One region of the Kitasatospora sp. NPDC093102 genome, then DNA from elsewhere that is predicted to be linked to it. Evidence: predicted binding sites of a transcription regulator. Region 1 holds the regulator's gene; the other holds the start of a gene.
The links. Region 1 encodes HrcA, which represses chaperone genes, less so after heat shock. Its sites were predicted from a motif close to TTNGCACTCNGNNNNNCNGAGTGCNAA; they were not measured.
Positions count from the first base shown of each region.

Region 2: a site for HrcA is predicted at 4,062-4,088, ahead of groL (chaperonin GroEL). Genes of this name have one in related genera too.

Region 1 is NZ_JBFBFA010000028.1:68,356-75,396, forward strand. Features, by position in the region: gene AB0O11_RS27540 (Uma2 family endonuclease) at 1-236, shown strand, start outside; gene AB0O11_RS27545 (DUF3097 domain-containing protein) at 227-1,060, opposite strand; gene AB0O11_RS27550 (hypothetical protein) at 1,101-1,712, shown strand; gene AB0O11_RS27555 (hypothetical protein) at 1,818-2,510, shown strand; gene AB0O11_RS27560 (hypothetical protein) at 2,524-3,108, opposite strand; gene htpX (zinc metalloprotease HtpX) at 3,129-4,049, opposite strand; gene hrcA (heat-inducible transcriptional repressor HrcA) at 4,338-5,372, shown strand; gene dnaJ (molecular chaperone DnaJ) at 5,448-6,587, shown strand; gene AB0O11_RS27580 (16S rRNA (uracil(1498)-N(3))-methyltransferase) at 6,666-7,041, shown strand, end outside.
Region 2 is NZ_JBFBFA010000060.1:5,942-12,982, forward strand. Features, by position in the region: gene AB0O11_RS36085 (glucosyl-3-phosphoglycerate synthase) at 259-1,269, opposite strand; SAM riboswitch class I at 1,418-1,553, shown strand; gene thrC (threonine synthase) at 1,570-2,865, shown strand; gene AB0O11_RS36095 (MoaD/ThiS family protein) at 2,902-3,180, shown strand; gene AB0O11_RS36100 (cold-shock protein) at 3,718-3,921, shown strand; gene groL (chaperonin GroEL) at 4,244-5,866, shown strand; gene AB0O11_RS36110 (hypothetical protein) at 5,969-6,325, shown strand; gene AB0O11_RS36115 (hypothetical protein) at 6,347-6,532, shown strand; gene AB0O11_RS36120 (hypothetical protein) at 6,555-7,041, opposite strand, start outside.

The DNA.
Region 1 (7,041 bases):
GCGTGCACCGGGACTACCGGACCAAGCGGGAGATGTACGCCCAGGGCGGGATTCCGGCGTACCTCATCGTCGATCCGCTCAAGGGCGTGTGCGTACTCCTCACGGATCTGACCACCGACACGGCTTCGGGTATCCCGGTGTACTGGTCCGAGCGGACCACCAAATTCGGCGACCCGATTCAGGTCGACCTGCTCGACATCACCCTGGACACCTCGGAGTTCCAGACCTACTCCTGACCCGGCAGGGCCGTGAAGTCGATCAACTCCTCCACCCGGCCCAGCAGTTCGGGCTCCAGGTCCTTGTAGGAGTTCACCTTCGAGAGGATGTGCTTCCAGGCCGCCGGGGTGTCCACCGGCCAGCCGAGGCGGCGGCAGGTGCCCTCCTTCCAGTCCTCGCCGCGGGGGACGGCGGGCCAGGCGGGGATGCCGACGGAGGAGGGCTTCACGGCCTCCCAGATGTCGATGTAGGGGTGGCCCACGACCAGCACCGAGTCGCCGGTGACCTGGGCGGCGATGCCGTGCTCCTTGGTGCCGGGGAGCAGGTGGTCGACCAGGACGCCGAGGCGGCGGCCGGGGCCGGGGGCGAAGTCGGCGACGATCGCGGGCAGGTCGTCGATGCCGCGCAGGTACTCGACGACCACGCCCTCGATCCGCAGGTCGTCGCCCCAGACCCGTTCGACCAGCTCGGCGTCGTGCCGGCCCTCGACGTAGATGCGGGACTCCCGGGCGACCCGGGCGCGGGCGTTCGGGACGGCGATCGAGCCGGAGGCGGTGCGGGCCGGGGTGCGCGGCGCCGCCGGGCCGGTGGGGCGGACCAGGGTGACGACCCGGCCCTCCAGCAGGAAGCCGCGCGGCACCAGCGGGAACACCCGGTGCTTGCCGAAGCGGTCCTCCAGGGTGACGGTGAAGCCTTCGGCGGTCCTCTCGCAGCGCACCACCGCCCCGCAGAAGCCGGTCGCCGCCTCCTCGACCACCAGGTCCCGCTCGGCGGGCACCTCCGGGGCAGGCTGCTGCTTCTTCCACGGCGGGGTCAGGTCGGGTCCGTACTGGCGGCTGCGCATACGGGTGATCATAGGGATCGGGCGCTGGCATGATCACCGCATGCACCGCTTCCACTCCCGCGCCGTCCGGGCCGGCACCTTCCTGTTCCTCGTGGCCTCCGGGGCGGCCTTCGGCCTCGTGAAGGACAGCCGGCCGCAGTACACCGGCGCCGCCGTGGCCGCCCTCGGGGCCGCCTTCGTGCTGTACGTCGCGTCGGAGCTGGCGAGTACCGGGGGCGCCGGGGCGGCCGGTGCGGCGGAAGCCACCGCACCGGCCGGGACCGTCGGCGGCGGGGTGCCGGAGCGGGACGAGCCGGGGGACGACCAGGACCAGGAGCTGTGCGACGTCTGCGGCCGGACGGGGCCCAGGACGCTGGACCGCGGGGGTCTGGAGCTGCCCGAGGGGTGGCTGGCCCTGGAGATCGACCGCCGGTCCGCCGAAGTGCTCTTCCGGACGTACTGCTCCGAGGAGCACATGCGCCTGGACCTCTCGGGCCCGCTGCCCGCCCCGGAACCCCTCCGGGGCGAGCCCGGCGACCCCTGGGACGGGGCCCCGCGAACCGTCTGGGACCGGCTCGCCGAGGCGGCCTGGGCCCTGGGGCTGTTCCTCCTGAGCGGCTTCCTGCTGCTCGGGTGCGGGCTGGCGGTCCGGTTCCTCATCGGACTGCTGTAGCGGACGGTGCGCTGAGGACGTGAGAGCCCGGGAGCGCGCCCGTGTGGGAGAGTGCGGGCGATCACGAATCCTGGGGGTGGATCAGTGCGCACACGTCATCGCGCGGTGGTGGGGATCGTTCTGGCGGTTCTCGGCGTGTCGGCCTGTACGGCCGACCGGAAGGCCGGGCCGGAGGCCGCTGCGGCCTTCACCCCGGTGCCCGCGCCCAAGAGCCTGCGCGAGGGCCTGCTGACCCAGGAGCGGCTTCCCCGGGGGTTCCGGCTGAACAAGGTGGAGGTCGGCCCGACGTCGACCGCCGCTTCGGTCACGCCCCTCCCCATCGCCTCGCTCCGGTGCGACGAACTCGAGGTCGACTCCTTCATGACGACGCACGCCCCACCCCGGGAGAACGTGGCGGTGGGCCTGGAACGGACGCCGACCGGCGGCGAGGACGCCGGCTGGTTCGGCCGGGAGTCGCTCGACCGCTACGCGCCCGGCCGAGCGGCCGACGTCATGGACGCCATCCGCGGCGCTGCGAAGCGCTGCGCCTCCTTCACCACCACACTCACGGACGGCACGAAGATCCGGGAGACAGCGTCCGTCACGCCGGCCGGGGTGCCGGCCGACGAGAGCCTCCTGATCCACTTCACCTCGGCCTTCCCCGGGGACTCGAAACCGTTCGAGAAGGTCACCGGTTTCGTCCGCCAGGGCGACGTGATCCTCGTCGTGCAGCACTCCTCCAGCCGGAAGCCGTCCACGGACACCCAAGAGGTCCTCGCCGCCGCCGTGAAGGCGTACCGCTCGACCACCGGCGGCTGACGCCCGCGCACCGTCACAGACCCGGCGCGCCCCAGACCGGGAACCAGCGGCTCAGGTCCTTCTCCAACCGCAGGTCGTTCCCCAGCATCGCGTTGACCTGTAGCTCCAGTGGGCTGTTGCGCTTCTCCCCGCCGCCCGGCATCGGGGCGAAGGGGTAGAACGTGCCCCGCTTGTAGAGGTAGACCAGGGCCAGCGAACGCCCCTCCGGGTCGCGGAAGGCGACGAGCGAGCAGAGCAGCTGCGGTCCGAAGCCGTTCGCCTCCAGCTCGCTGTTGACCGCGTGCAGGTCGTTCACCAGCTCCGGCAGCTCCTCGGGCCGGTGCCGGGCGAGCAGCCAGGAGTAGCCGTAGCCGTCCCTGGAGGCCTCCACCGGGACGCCGCCGCGCTCGGTGTCGGCGTCCAGCAGCGCCCGGACCTGCTGCTCGACCTGGACGAAGGCCGCGCCCTCGACGGCGGCGAAGCAGACCGAGCCGAGTCCGGTGGGGGTGAACCCGGCCCCGGCCTCCAGGGTCAGCGCGGCGGACGGCACGCCGAACAGCTGGTCGAGGTCGGGCTTGACGGGCTTGGTGCGGCCGAACAGGGCGTCCAGGATTCCCACGGCGGTCCTTTCACAGGGGGTCAGCGGCCGAGCTGCTCGGAGATCTTCGCCAGCTGCGCCAGCCGCTTCTCCAGCGTCGGGTGGGTGGAGAACAGCTGCGAGGCGGTCTCCCGGGCGCTCAGCGCGGGGGCGAAGTAGAAGGCGTTGTACGGCTGCGACTTGCGCAGGTCCTCGGTGGGGATGGCCGCGATCTGCCCGGTCACCTTGGTGAGGGCCGCGGCCAGTGCGCTGGGCCGGCCGGTGAGCTGGGCGGCGGCGCGGTCGGCGGCCAGCTCACGGTAGCGGGACAGCAGCCGGGTGAGCAGGAAGCTGATCGCGTAGACGACCACCGACACCAGCGGGACGATCAGGGCCACGATGGCCGCGTTCTGGTCGTTGTTGTTGCGCCCGCCGCCCATGAACCCGCCGTACATCGCGATCCGGGTCATCGCCCCGGCGAGGACGCCGAGGAAGCCGGCGATCGTCATCACCGCGACGTCCCGGTGGGCGACGTGCGACAGCTCGTGCGCGAGGACGCCCTCCAGTTCCTCCGGCTCCAGCCGGCGCAGCAGTCCGGTGGTCACGCAGACCACCGCGTTCTGCGGGTTGCGGCCGGTGGCGAAGGCGTTCGGCATGTCGTTGTCGGCGACCGCCACCCGGGGCTTGGGCATGTCGGCCAGGGCGCAGAGCCGGTCGACGGTGCCGTGCAGCTGGGGGAACTGCTCCGGGGTCACTCGGTGGGCGCCCATCGCCCGCTCGGTGATCTTGTCGCTGAACCAGAACTGGGCGACGAACAGCCCGCCGGACAGCAGGACGATCAGTGGCCAGGCGCCGCGCAGAAGCGCGATCAGCAGGCCCGTGAAACCGACGTACAGCAGCCCGATCACGAACATCGTCGCGACCATGCGGCTGGTCAGGCCGCGGTCGGGCGCGAAACGGGTGTGCTGGCCCGAGCTCGACATCGCTTGCTCCTCCATTCGCCGTCGCTATCGATGCTGCCACCCGGACGGCCTCTCGGCACCACTCCGGCGCCGGGAGGATCGAACCGTCAGCTTCCCGTGGGCCGTGGGCGGAACTGCGGGGAGGATCACCCCGGTCGGGCCGTTCCTGCCGTAGGACCCGGGCCTTACACTGGCAGGTACGGATTTGGCACTCGCGTGTTCAGAGTGCCAAGGCCGGGGCCTCCCGGAGCGGCCCGCAGCAGCAAGGGACACAGTCGGACAACGTGCGAAGACGGAGGTGCGTGCCCCATGGCCGGTGAGGTCCGCCAGCTCGACGACCGCAAGCTCGCCGTGCTCCGCGCGATCGTGCAGGACTACGTGGGCACCGAGGAACCGGTCGGCTCCAAGGCCCTGGTGGAGCGGCACAACCTCGGGGTGTCACCGGCGACCGTCCGCAACGACATGGCGGCGCTGGAGGAGGAGGGTTACATCCACCAGCCGCACACCAGTGCCGGCCGCATCCCGACCGACAAGGGGTACCGCCTCTTCGTCGACAAGCTCGCCGAGATCAAGCCGATGAGCGCCCCCGAGCGCCGGGCCATCCGGCACTTCCTGGACGGCGCGGTCGACCTGGACGACGTGGTCGCCCGCACCGTGCGGCTGCTCGCCCAGCTGACCCGGCAGGTCGCGGTGGTGCAGTACCCCTCGCTGTCGCGCTCCACCGTCCGGCACATCGAGCTGGTGGCGCTGGCCCCGGCCAAGGTGATGCTGGTGCTGATCACCAACACCGGCCGGGTCGAGCAGCGGATGGTCGACTGCCCGGGACCGGTCGGCGAGACGGTGCTGGCGGACCTGCGGGCCCGGATCAACGCGAGAGCCGCCGGCCGACGCCTCCCGGAGGTCCCGGGACTGCTGGAGGAACTCCCGGCGCACTTCGAGCAGGCCGACCGGCCGACCGTCAGCACGGTCCTGGCGACGCTGTTCGAGACGCTCGCCGAACAGAACGAGGAGCGGATCATGCTGGCCGGCACGGCCAACCTGACCCGCTTCGGGCACGACTTCCCGCTCACCATCCAGCCGGTGCTGGAGGCCCTGGAGGAGCAGGTCGTCCTGCTCCGCCTCCTGGGTGAGACCGCGGACGCCGCGATGACGGTCCGGATCGGGCGGGAGAACGCCTACGAGGGGCTGACTTCCACCTCGATCGTTTCGGTCGGCTACGGTTCGGGCGACGAGAGCGTGGCCAAACTGGGTGTGATCGGTCCGACCCGGATGGATTACCCGGGCACAATGGGGGCGGTGCGAGCGGTGGCGCGGTACGTGGGCCAGATCCTGGCCGAGTCCTAGCAAAGCCCCCCGTCGGAAATCTGACGGGGGCGTCCAGTCGCAGCACTACTACAGGCGGAACAAGCGGAGCATTTGGTGGCCACGGACTACTACGCGGTACTCGGCGTCCGACGGGATGCGGGGCAGGACGAGATCAAGAAGGCGTTCCGGCGCCTGGCACGCGAACTGCACCCGGACGTCAACCCGGACCCGAAGACGCAGGAGCGGTTCAAGGAGATCAACGCCGCCTACGAGGTGCTCTCCGACCCGCAGAAGCGTCAGGTCTACGACCTCGGCGGGGACCCGCTCTCCCCGGGCGGCGGCGGTGCGGGTGGCTTCGGCGCCGGCGCGGCGGGCTTCGGCTTCTCCGACATCATGGACGCCTTCTTCGGCGCCGCGGCCGGCCAGCGTGGCCCGCGCTCGCGCACCCGCCGCGGCCAGGACGCCATGATCCGGCTGGAGATCACCCTGGAGGAGGCCGCCTTCGGCACCACCAAGGAGCTCCAGGTCGACACCGCCGTCACCTGCACCACCTGCAACGGCGAGGGTGCGGCCCCCGGCACCTCGGCGCAGACCTGTGACATGTGCCGCGGCAAGGGCGAGGTCTCCCAGGTCACCCGGTCCTTCCTGGGCCAGGTCATGACCTCCCGCCCCTGCCCGCAGTGCCAGGGCTTCGGCACCGTCGTGCCGACCCCGTGCCCGGAGTGCGCCGGCGACGGCCGCGTGCGGGCCCGCCGCACCCTGACCGTCAAGATCCCGGCCGGTGTCGACAACGGCACCCGGATCCAGCTGGCCGGCGAGGGCGAGGTCGGCCCCGGCGGCGGCCCGGCCGGCGACCTGTACGTCGAGATCGCCGAGACCAGCCACACCATCTTCCAGCGGCGCGGGGACGACCTGCACTGCACCGTCACGATCCCGATGACGGCGGCCGCGCTCGGCACCCAGGTGCCGCTGCAGACCCTGGACGGCCTGGAGGAGGTCGACATCCGGCCCGGCACCCAGTCCGGCCAGTCGATCCCGCTGCACGGCCGGGGCATCACCCACCTGCGCGGTGGCGGCCGGGGCGACCTGATAGTGCACGTCGAGGTGAAGACGCCCGGCAAGCTCGACGCCGAGCAGGAGGAGCTGCTGCGCCGCCTCGCGGTGCTGCGCGGCGAGGAGCGGCCGTCCGGCCAGTTCGCGCCGGGCCAGCAGGGCCTCTTCTCCCGGCTGAAGGACGCCTTCAACGGCCGGTAGCAGTCCGCGGAGGGGTGCCGGGGGAAGGCCCCCGGCACCCCTTCCGTGTTTTCGTCCCACTCCTGGAGGTACTCCGTCATGACCGCGCCCGTCTTCGTCGTCGAGACCGAGCGGATCGCCGCCGCCGTGCCCGGGGCCGTGGTGCGCCTGGACGGCCCGGAGGGGCGGCACGCGGCCGCGGTGAAGCGGCTGGAGCCGGGCGAGGCGGTCACCCTGGCGGACGGGCTGGGGCTCGGCGTGGACGGCACGGTCGCCGAGGTGCTCGGCAAGGACGCGATCGACGTGACGGTCGCCGCGGTGCGCCGGGAGCCGGAGCCCGCGCCGCGGATCGTGGTGGTCCAGGCGCTGCCCAAGGGCGACCGCGGCGAGCTGGCCGTGGAGACCATGACCGAGGTCGGCGTGGACGTGGTGATCCCGTGGGCCGCCTCGCGCTGCATCACCCAGTGGAAGGGCG
Region 2 (7,041 bases), on a different contig from region 1:
GCGCGGCGCAGCCGTACAGTCGGAGACCTGCGATACGCAGCGGTCAGGGCCTGGCCGTCATGAGGGTCTGACGGGCCGGGGTGAGAAGCCCCCGCGTTCGCATGGGGGAGGAGTCGCGAGGCTCCGCAGGGGTCGAGTGGGAAGCCCCCTCGTCGAGAGGGGGAGGAGTCACGGTTGGGATGTTGCCGGTTGGCGGACATCGCAAACCAACCGCCGGGATAACCGGCGAAATCGCAGCGGCCGCACTGCTCGGGGCCGTCACCCGTCGGTGCGGCGCTTCACGTATTCGGGAACGGTGTGCATCGGGGGGCGTTCCCGGGCCGTCACCGGGTGGGTGTGGGCGGTGAAGGCGCGGGTCTCCGGGTCCCGGGTGAACTGGGTGAGGTGGGGGTGGACGAGGTCGGCTGAGGCCTTGAGGCGGTGGGTGCGGTCGAGGCGTTCCAGGGCGGTCCGGTAGATGGTGGCGGCCATCCGGCCGAGGGCCTGGCCGTCCTGGTGGCGGTGGTGCCGGACGCCGACGTCCACTTGGGCGAGGGCGTCCAGGCCGACCAGTTCCAGGGCGTCGACCAGCAGTCCGAGTTCGACGCCGTAGCCGGTGGGGAAGGGCAGCCGTTCGAGCAGGGAGCGGCGGGCCGCGTACTCGCCGCCGAGGGGCTGGACGAAGCCGGCGAGTTCCGGCCAGTGGAGGTTGAGCAGGGGGCGGGCGACGAGTTCGGTGACCCGGCCGCCGCCGGCGGGCAGGACGGCGCCCTCCGACTCCAGTGGGCGGTCGTACATGGCCTTGACCAGCTGGATGGAGTCGTCGGTCAGCAACGGTCCGACGGTGCCGGAGACGAAGGCAGGGTCGAACTCGCGCAGGTCGGCGTCGACGAAGCAGACGATGTCACCGTGGGTGACCAGCAGCGAGCGCCAGAGCACCTCGCCCTTGCCGGGGACGGCGGGCAGCCGGGGCAGGATGGCGTCGCGGTGCTCGACCCGGGCGCCGGCCTCGGCGGCGACGGCGGCGGTGGCGTCGGTGGAGCCGGAGTCCACGACGACGAGTTCGTCGACGAGCGGGAGGCGTTCCATCAGCTCGCGGCGGATGGTGCGGACGATGTCGCCGACGGTGGCCTCCTCGTCCAGGGCGGGGAGGACCACGCTGACGGTGCGGCCGGTGCGTTCCTTGGCCGCGAGGAGGGTGCGGACCGGCCGGTCGGCCGCGCTCCAGGAGCGGCGGCGCAGCCAGGACGCCACCTGCGGGAGGAGCTCGGGGGTCGGTTCGGCGGGCACGGAGGTCTCCTCGGCGGGGTGGGGTGGGACGGGTCATCTCGCTTGGCGGACGGTCCCGTTCGGGTTTGACGCCTTCGGATACAGTCTTCGTACAGCGGTCGGACCTTTGCACGCCGGGGTCGCCGTTGAGCACCACCACAATTTCACAAGCTCATCCAGAGGGACTGAGGGAACGGCCCGTTGACGTCCCGGCAACCTTCTCGCGCGGCTGTCGTCGACAGGCCCCGGCGGGACAGGTGCCAATTCCGGCCCGTGCCGCGACCGCGCCACGGGGAAGATGAGGAGAGAGGCCTCGCCGTCATGGCTATCACTGAGACGACCCCTTCCGGCGCCGCACCCGTTTCCGTCGACCTCGGCCCCGCCGCCGCGCTGTCCTGTCGGGAGTGCGGCACCCGCTTCCCGCTCGGCCCCAGCTTCGCCTGCCTGGAGTGCTTCGGCCCGCTGGAGATCGCCTACGAGTTCGGCAGTCAGGGCGCCGAGGAGCTGCGCAAGCGGATCGAGGCCGGTCCGGCCTCCATCTGGCGCTACGCGCCGCTGCTGCCGGTTCCGGCCGACGTGGCTTCGAAGCCCAACCTGAACCCGGGGTGGACCCCGCTGGTCAAGGCGGACAACCTGGGCCGGGAGCTCGGTTTCACCGCCCAGCTGCACATCAAGGACGACTCCGGCAACCCGACGCACTCGTTCAAGGACCGGGTGGTCGCGTGCGCGATCGAGGCGGCCCGGGCGTTCGGGTACACCACGCTGTCCTGCTCCTCGACCGGCAACCTGGCCGGCGCGGTGGGTGCAGCGGCGGCCCGGGCCGGGTTCCGGTCCTGCGTGTTCATTCCGCACGACCTGGAGCAGGGCAAGGTCGTCATGGCCGGGGTGTACGGCGGCGAGCTGGTCGGCATCGAGGGCAACTACGACGACGTGAACCGCTTCTGCTCGGAGCTGATCGGCGACCCGGCCGGCGAGGGCTGGGGATTCGTCAACGTGAACCTGCGGCCGTACTACGGAGAGGGTTCCAAGACGCTGGCGTACGAGATCTGCGAGCAGCTCGGCTGGCGGCTGCCGGAGCAGATCGTGATCCCGATCGCCTCGGGCTCGCAGCTGACGAAGATCGACAAGGGTCTCCAGGAGCTGATCGGGCTCGGCCTGGTCGAGGACCGGCCGTACCGGATCTTCGGCGCCCAGGCCGAGGGCTGCTCGCCGGTGTCGGCCGCGTTCAAGGCCGGCCGGGACGTGATCAAGCCGGTCAAGCCGGACACCATCGCCAAGTCGCTGGCGATCGGCAACCCGGCCGACGGCCCGTACGTGCTGGACATCGCCCGCCGGACCGGTGGCGCGGTGGAGGACGTCACGGACGCCGAGGTCGTGGCGGCGATCCGGCTGCTGGCGCGGACCGAGGGCGTCTTCGCCGAGACCGCGGGCGGGGTGACCGTCGGCGTGCTGAAGAAGCTGGTCGAGACCGGGCAGCTGGACCCGTCCAAGGAGACCGTCGCGATCAACACCGGCGACGGCCTGAAGACCCTGGACGCCGTCTCCGACGCCGGGATGACCGCCGTCATCCGCCCGACGCTGGACTCGTTCCGCGACGCCGGCCTCGCGTCCGTCTGAACCACCCCGACAGGCCCCGCCCCCGCAAGGAGAGTCATGAGCGCCAACGTCCGCATCCCCACCATCCTGCGCACCTACACCGGCGGCGCCGCCGAGGTGACCGCCGAGGGTGCCACCCTGGCCGAGGTCATCGCCGACCTGGAGAAGAACCACGCGGGCATCTCGGCCCGCATCCTGGACGACACCGGCAAGCTGCGCCGCTTCGTGAACGTCTACGTGAACGACGACGACGTGCGCTTCGCCGAGGGTCTGGCGACCGAGGTCGAGGACGGCGCCGGCGTCTCGATCATCCCGGCGGTGGCCGGCGGCTGCTGAGCCGTCCGGAGAACCCGCGGTCGCCCACGCGTACGGAATTCCGCTCTCCGTATGCGTGGGCGACCGCTTGCATTCCGGCGGGAATATTTCCGGGTCGAGTCGGAGTAGAGTGTGGCTCGGCTGGGAACAGGGTTTCCCTTTCGGCCCCCGCAGAGCTCGGCCCGGGGGCCCCTCGCCGATGGCGGCGGCCCGTGAAACATGTCAGGCAGATGTCAGAATTACCGCGGGGATTTGGGTAATTCGTCCGCTATGTCCGGCGTGGAATGCCGAGATTTTCCCGATTCAGCCCGTCCTGTCCGTTGACGCCACGGTGGAATTACCGGCGGCTGGCCCTGTTGCAGAGGGCTTCGGTCCGGATACATTCAGCGGCGGTCGACGCAATCACCCGCTCACCGGAAGCCGTTCGGCGCTCCGCGCGGAGGGTTGCGGCGTGCACGGCTGCGCCCAGGGGGGGTTCCCCGGGCCGGCCTTCAAACCAACCCGGGCCCGCGACCTGCGGGCACGTGAAGGGCCAGCACAGCACTAGGGGAGTTCGGAATGGCTCAGGGCACCGTCAAGTGGTTCAACGCGGAGAAGGGCTACGGCTTCATCGCGGTCGACGGTGGTGCGGACGTCTTCGTCCACTACAGCGCGATCCAGATGGACGGCTACCGCACCCTCGAGGAGGGCCAGCGGGTCGAGTTCGAGATTTCCCAGGGACAGAAGGGCCCGCAGGCGGACATGGTTCGCGCGGCGGGCTGACCCCCTTCCGACCCCAGGAGCTCGGCGCGGCCCTCGGCTGGTGACCACTCGCTTCTCGACGGGCCCGGACGACACGTGTCGTACGGGCCCGTCGGCGTTCCCGGGCGGCCCCGGCGACGGCTCGCGGGTTGTCGATTGGGCTTGCACTCGACCACCACGAGTGCTAATCATTGCGTTAGCACTCACAGCGTGAGAGTGACAGCGGACCGGGTCGGTGAGGCCCCCGGGAGCGGTAGGGGAATGGACCCCCGCACACCAGGGCCGTCCGTCGCGGGCACCCCTTGGTCCGAGCAGTCGACCGTGTCCCGGAGGACCACTTCAGATGGCCAAGATCATCGCCTTTGATGAGGAAGCTCGCCGCGGCCTTGAGCGTGGCATGAACCAGCTCGCCGACGCAGTGAAGGTCACGCTCGGCCCCAAGGGTCGCAACGTCGTGCTGGAGAAGAAGTGGGGCGCCCCCACCATCACCAACGACGGTGTCTCCATCGCCAAGGAGATCGAGCTCGAGGACCCGTACGAGAAGATCGGTGCGGAGCTCGTCAAGGAGGTCGCCAAGAAGACGGACGACGTCGCGGGTGACGGCACCACCACCGCCACCGTGCTCGCCCAGGCCCTGGTTCGCGAGGGTCTGCGCAACGTCGCCGCCGGCGCCAACCCGATGGCCCTGAAGCGCGGCATCGAGAAGGCCGTCGCGGCCGTCTCCGACCAGCTGCTCGCCCAGGCCAAGGACGTGGAGACCAAGGAGCAGATCGCCTCCACCGCCTCCATCTCCGCCGCCGACACCCAGATCGGCGAGCTGATCGCCGAGGCCATGGACAAGGTCGGCAAGGAAGGCGTCATCACCGTCGAGGAGAGCAACACCTTCGGCCTGGAGCTCGAGCTCACCGAGGGCATGCGCTTCGACAAGGGCTACATCTCCGCCTACTTCGCCACCGACCTGGAGCGCATGGAGGCGACCTTCGAGGACCCGTACATCCTCATCGCCAACTCCAAGATCGGCTCGGTCAAGGACCTGCTCCCGCTGCTGGAGAAGGTCATGCAGAGCGGCAAGCCGCTGGTCATCATCGCCGAGGACGTCGAGGGCGAGGCCCTGTCGACCCTGGTCGTGAACAAGATCCGTGGCACCTTCAAGTCCGTCGCCGTCAAGGCCCCGGGCTTCGGTGACCGCCGCAAGGCCATGCTCGGCGACATCGCCATCCTCACCGGTGGCACCGTGATCTCCGAGGAGGTCGGCCTCAAGCTGGAGAACGCCGGCATCGACCTGCTGGGCACCGCCCGCAAGGTGGTCATCACCAAGGACGAGACCACCATCGTCGACGGTGGCGGCGAGAGCGACCAGGTCCAGGGCCGCGTGAACCAGATCCGCGCCGAGATCGAGAACAGCGACTCGGACTACGACCGCGAGAAGCTCCAGGAGCGCCTCGCCAAGCTGGCCGGCGGCGTGGCCGTCATCAAGGCCGGCGCGGCCACCGAGGTGGAGCTCAAGGAGCGCAAGCACCGCATCGAGGACGCCGTCCGCAACGCCAAGGCCGCCGTCGAGGAGGGCATCGTCGCCGGTGGTGGCGTCGCCCTGCTGCAGGCCGGTGTCGCCTTCGACAAGCTGGAGCTGGACGGCGACGAGGCCACCGGTGCCAACATCGTCAAGGTCGCGCTGGAGGCCCCGATCAAGCAGATCGCGACCAACGCCGGCCTGGAGGGTGGCGTCGTGGTGGAGAAGGTGCGCAACCTCCCCGCCGGTCACGGTCTGAACGCCGCCACCAACGAGTACGTCGACCTGGTCGCCGCGGGCATCATCGACCCGGCCAAGGTCACCCGCTCCGCGCTGCAGAACGCCGCCTCCATCGCGGCGCTGTTCCTCACCACCGAGGCCGTCATCGCCGACAAGCCGGAGAAGGCCGCCGCGGCCGCCGGCGGCGGCATGCCGGGCGGTGACATGGACTTCTGATCCTGATCGGATCGGTTGATTCCTCGTCCGTGTGGGCGGCTCCCTTCGGGGGCCGCCCACACGGCGTTTCGGCGTTCGGACGTGTCGACGGAGAATGGACGGATGGCTGCTGACGACATCGAGACCGCCCTGCACAACGCGCGGGCACTGATCCTGGCCGACCTCACCGCGCGGGACGTGGCGGACGCCGCCGTCGTCTCGCTGGTGGAGCAGGCCGTCACGCACCGCCGCTGGTGGCTGGAGCAGTGGCCGGACGGCGCCGAGTACGTGCTCGGGCTGGTCGCCCAGGACGTCCAGGACGCGCTGCTGGAGGCGTACGGGCGCTGGCCGCTGTGCACCGACTGCGCGGCGGACGGGGATCCCCACGCGCTGAGCGTGGAGCCCGAGCTGGGGCCGGAGCCGCACTGGGTGTGCGGCAAGCGGGGCACGGTGGTGGCTCCGGTGGGAGAGCTCGGCTAGCACCTGTGTACGGTGCGCGGTATGGGACGGGGTATCAAGCACTGGTTCTGGGCCGTGCTGGGCGGCTGCTGCGGGCTCGCACTGTGGTGGGCCGTGGTGAAGGTGCTGGGAGGTGACCAGGATGCGTGGTGGGCCATCATGGGGCGCGTCTTCTTCGTGATGGGGGGACTGTCCGCCGGGGACCGGCTGAGAGCGCGGCGGGACTGACGGGCGGGCGCGTGTGCGCGCTTCAGAGGGCGTCGAGCTCGGCCGTCAGGTTGGCACGGGCCGCCGCCGTGAAGCGCTCGCGGGCGGCGGGGGTGCGGTAGAGCGCGGGCAGGGCGAGCAGGTGGCGCAGCACGGCGGCCCGGCCGGCCCTGAAGTCCGGCGCGGGGACGAAGCCGTACTCCTCGCGGACGGCGGCCGCGTACGCCGCGTACGCCTCGGGGGCGCCGCCGAGGACGGCGAGGTCCGCGTCGCAGAGCACCTCGCCGTTGCGGTCGCCGGGGGCGGGGTCGTGGTCGACGGTGAGCAGCACGAGGCGCTCCACCTCGGCGACCCGCTCGGCGGGCAGTCCGGCGGCGGTCAGCGCGCGGACGGCCAGGGCGGCGCTGCGCTCCTCGTTCTCGGTGCGGTCGGGACGGTAGACGGCGTCGTGGAACCAGGCCGCGAGGCGGACGGCCTCCGGATCGGCGGCCTGCCCGGCCAGCTCGTCGACGTGCCGCAGCACGGCGCGC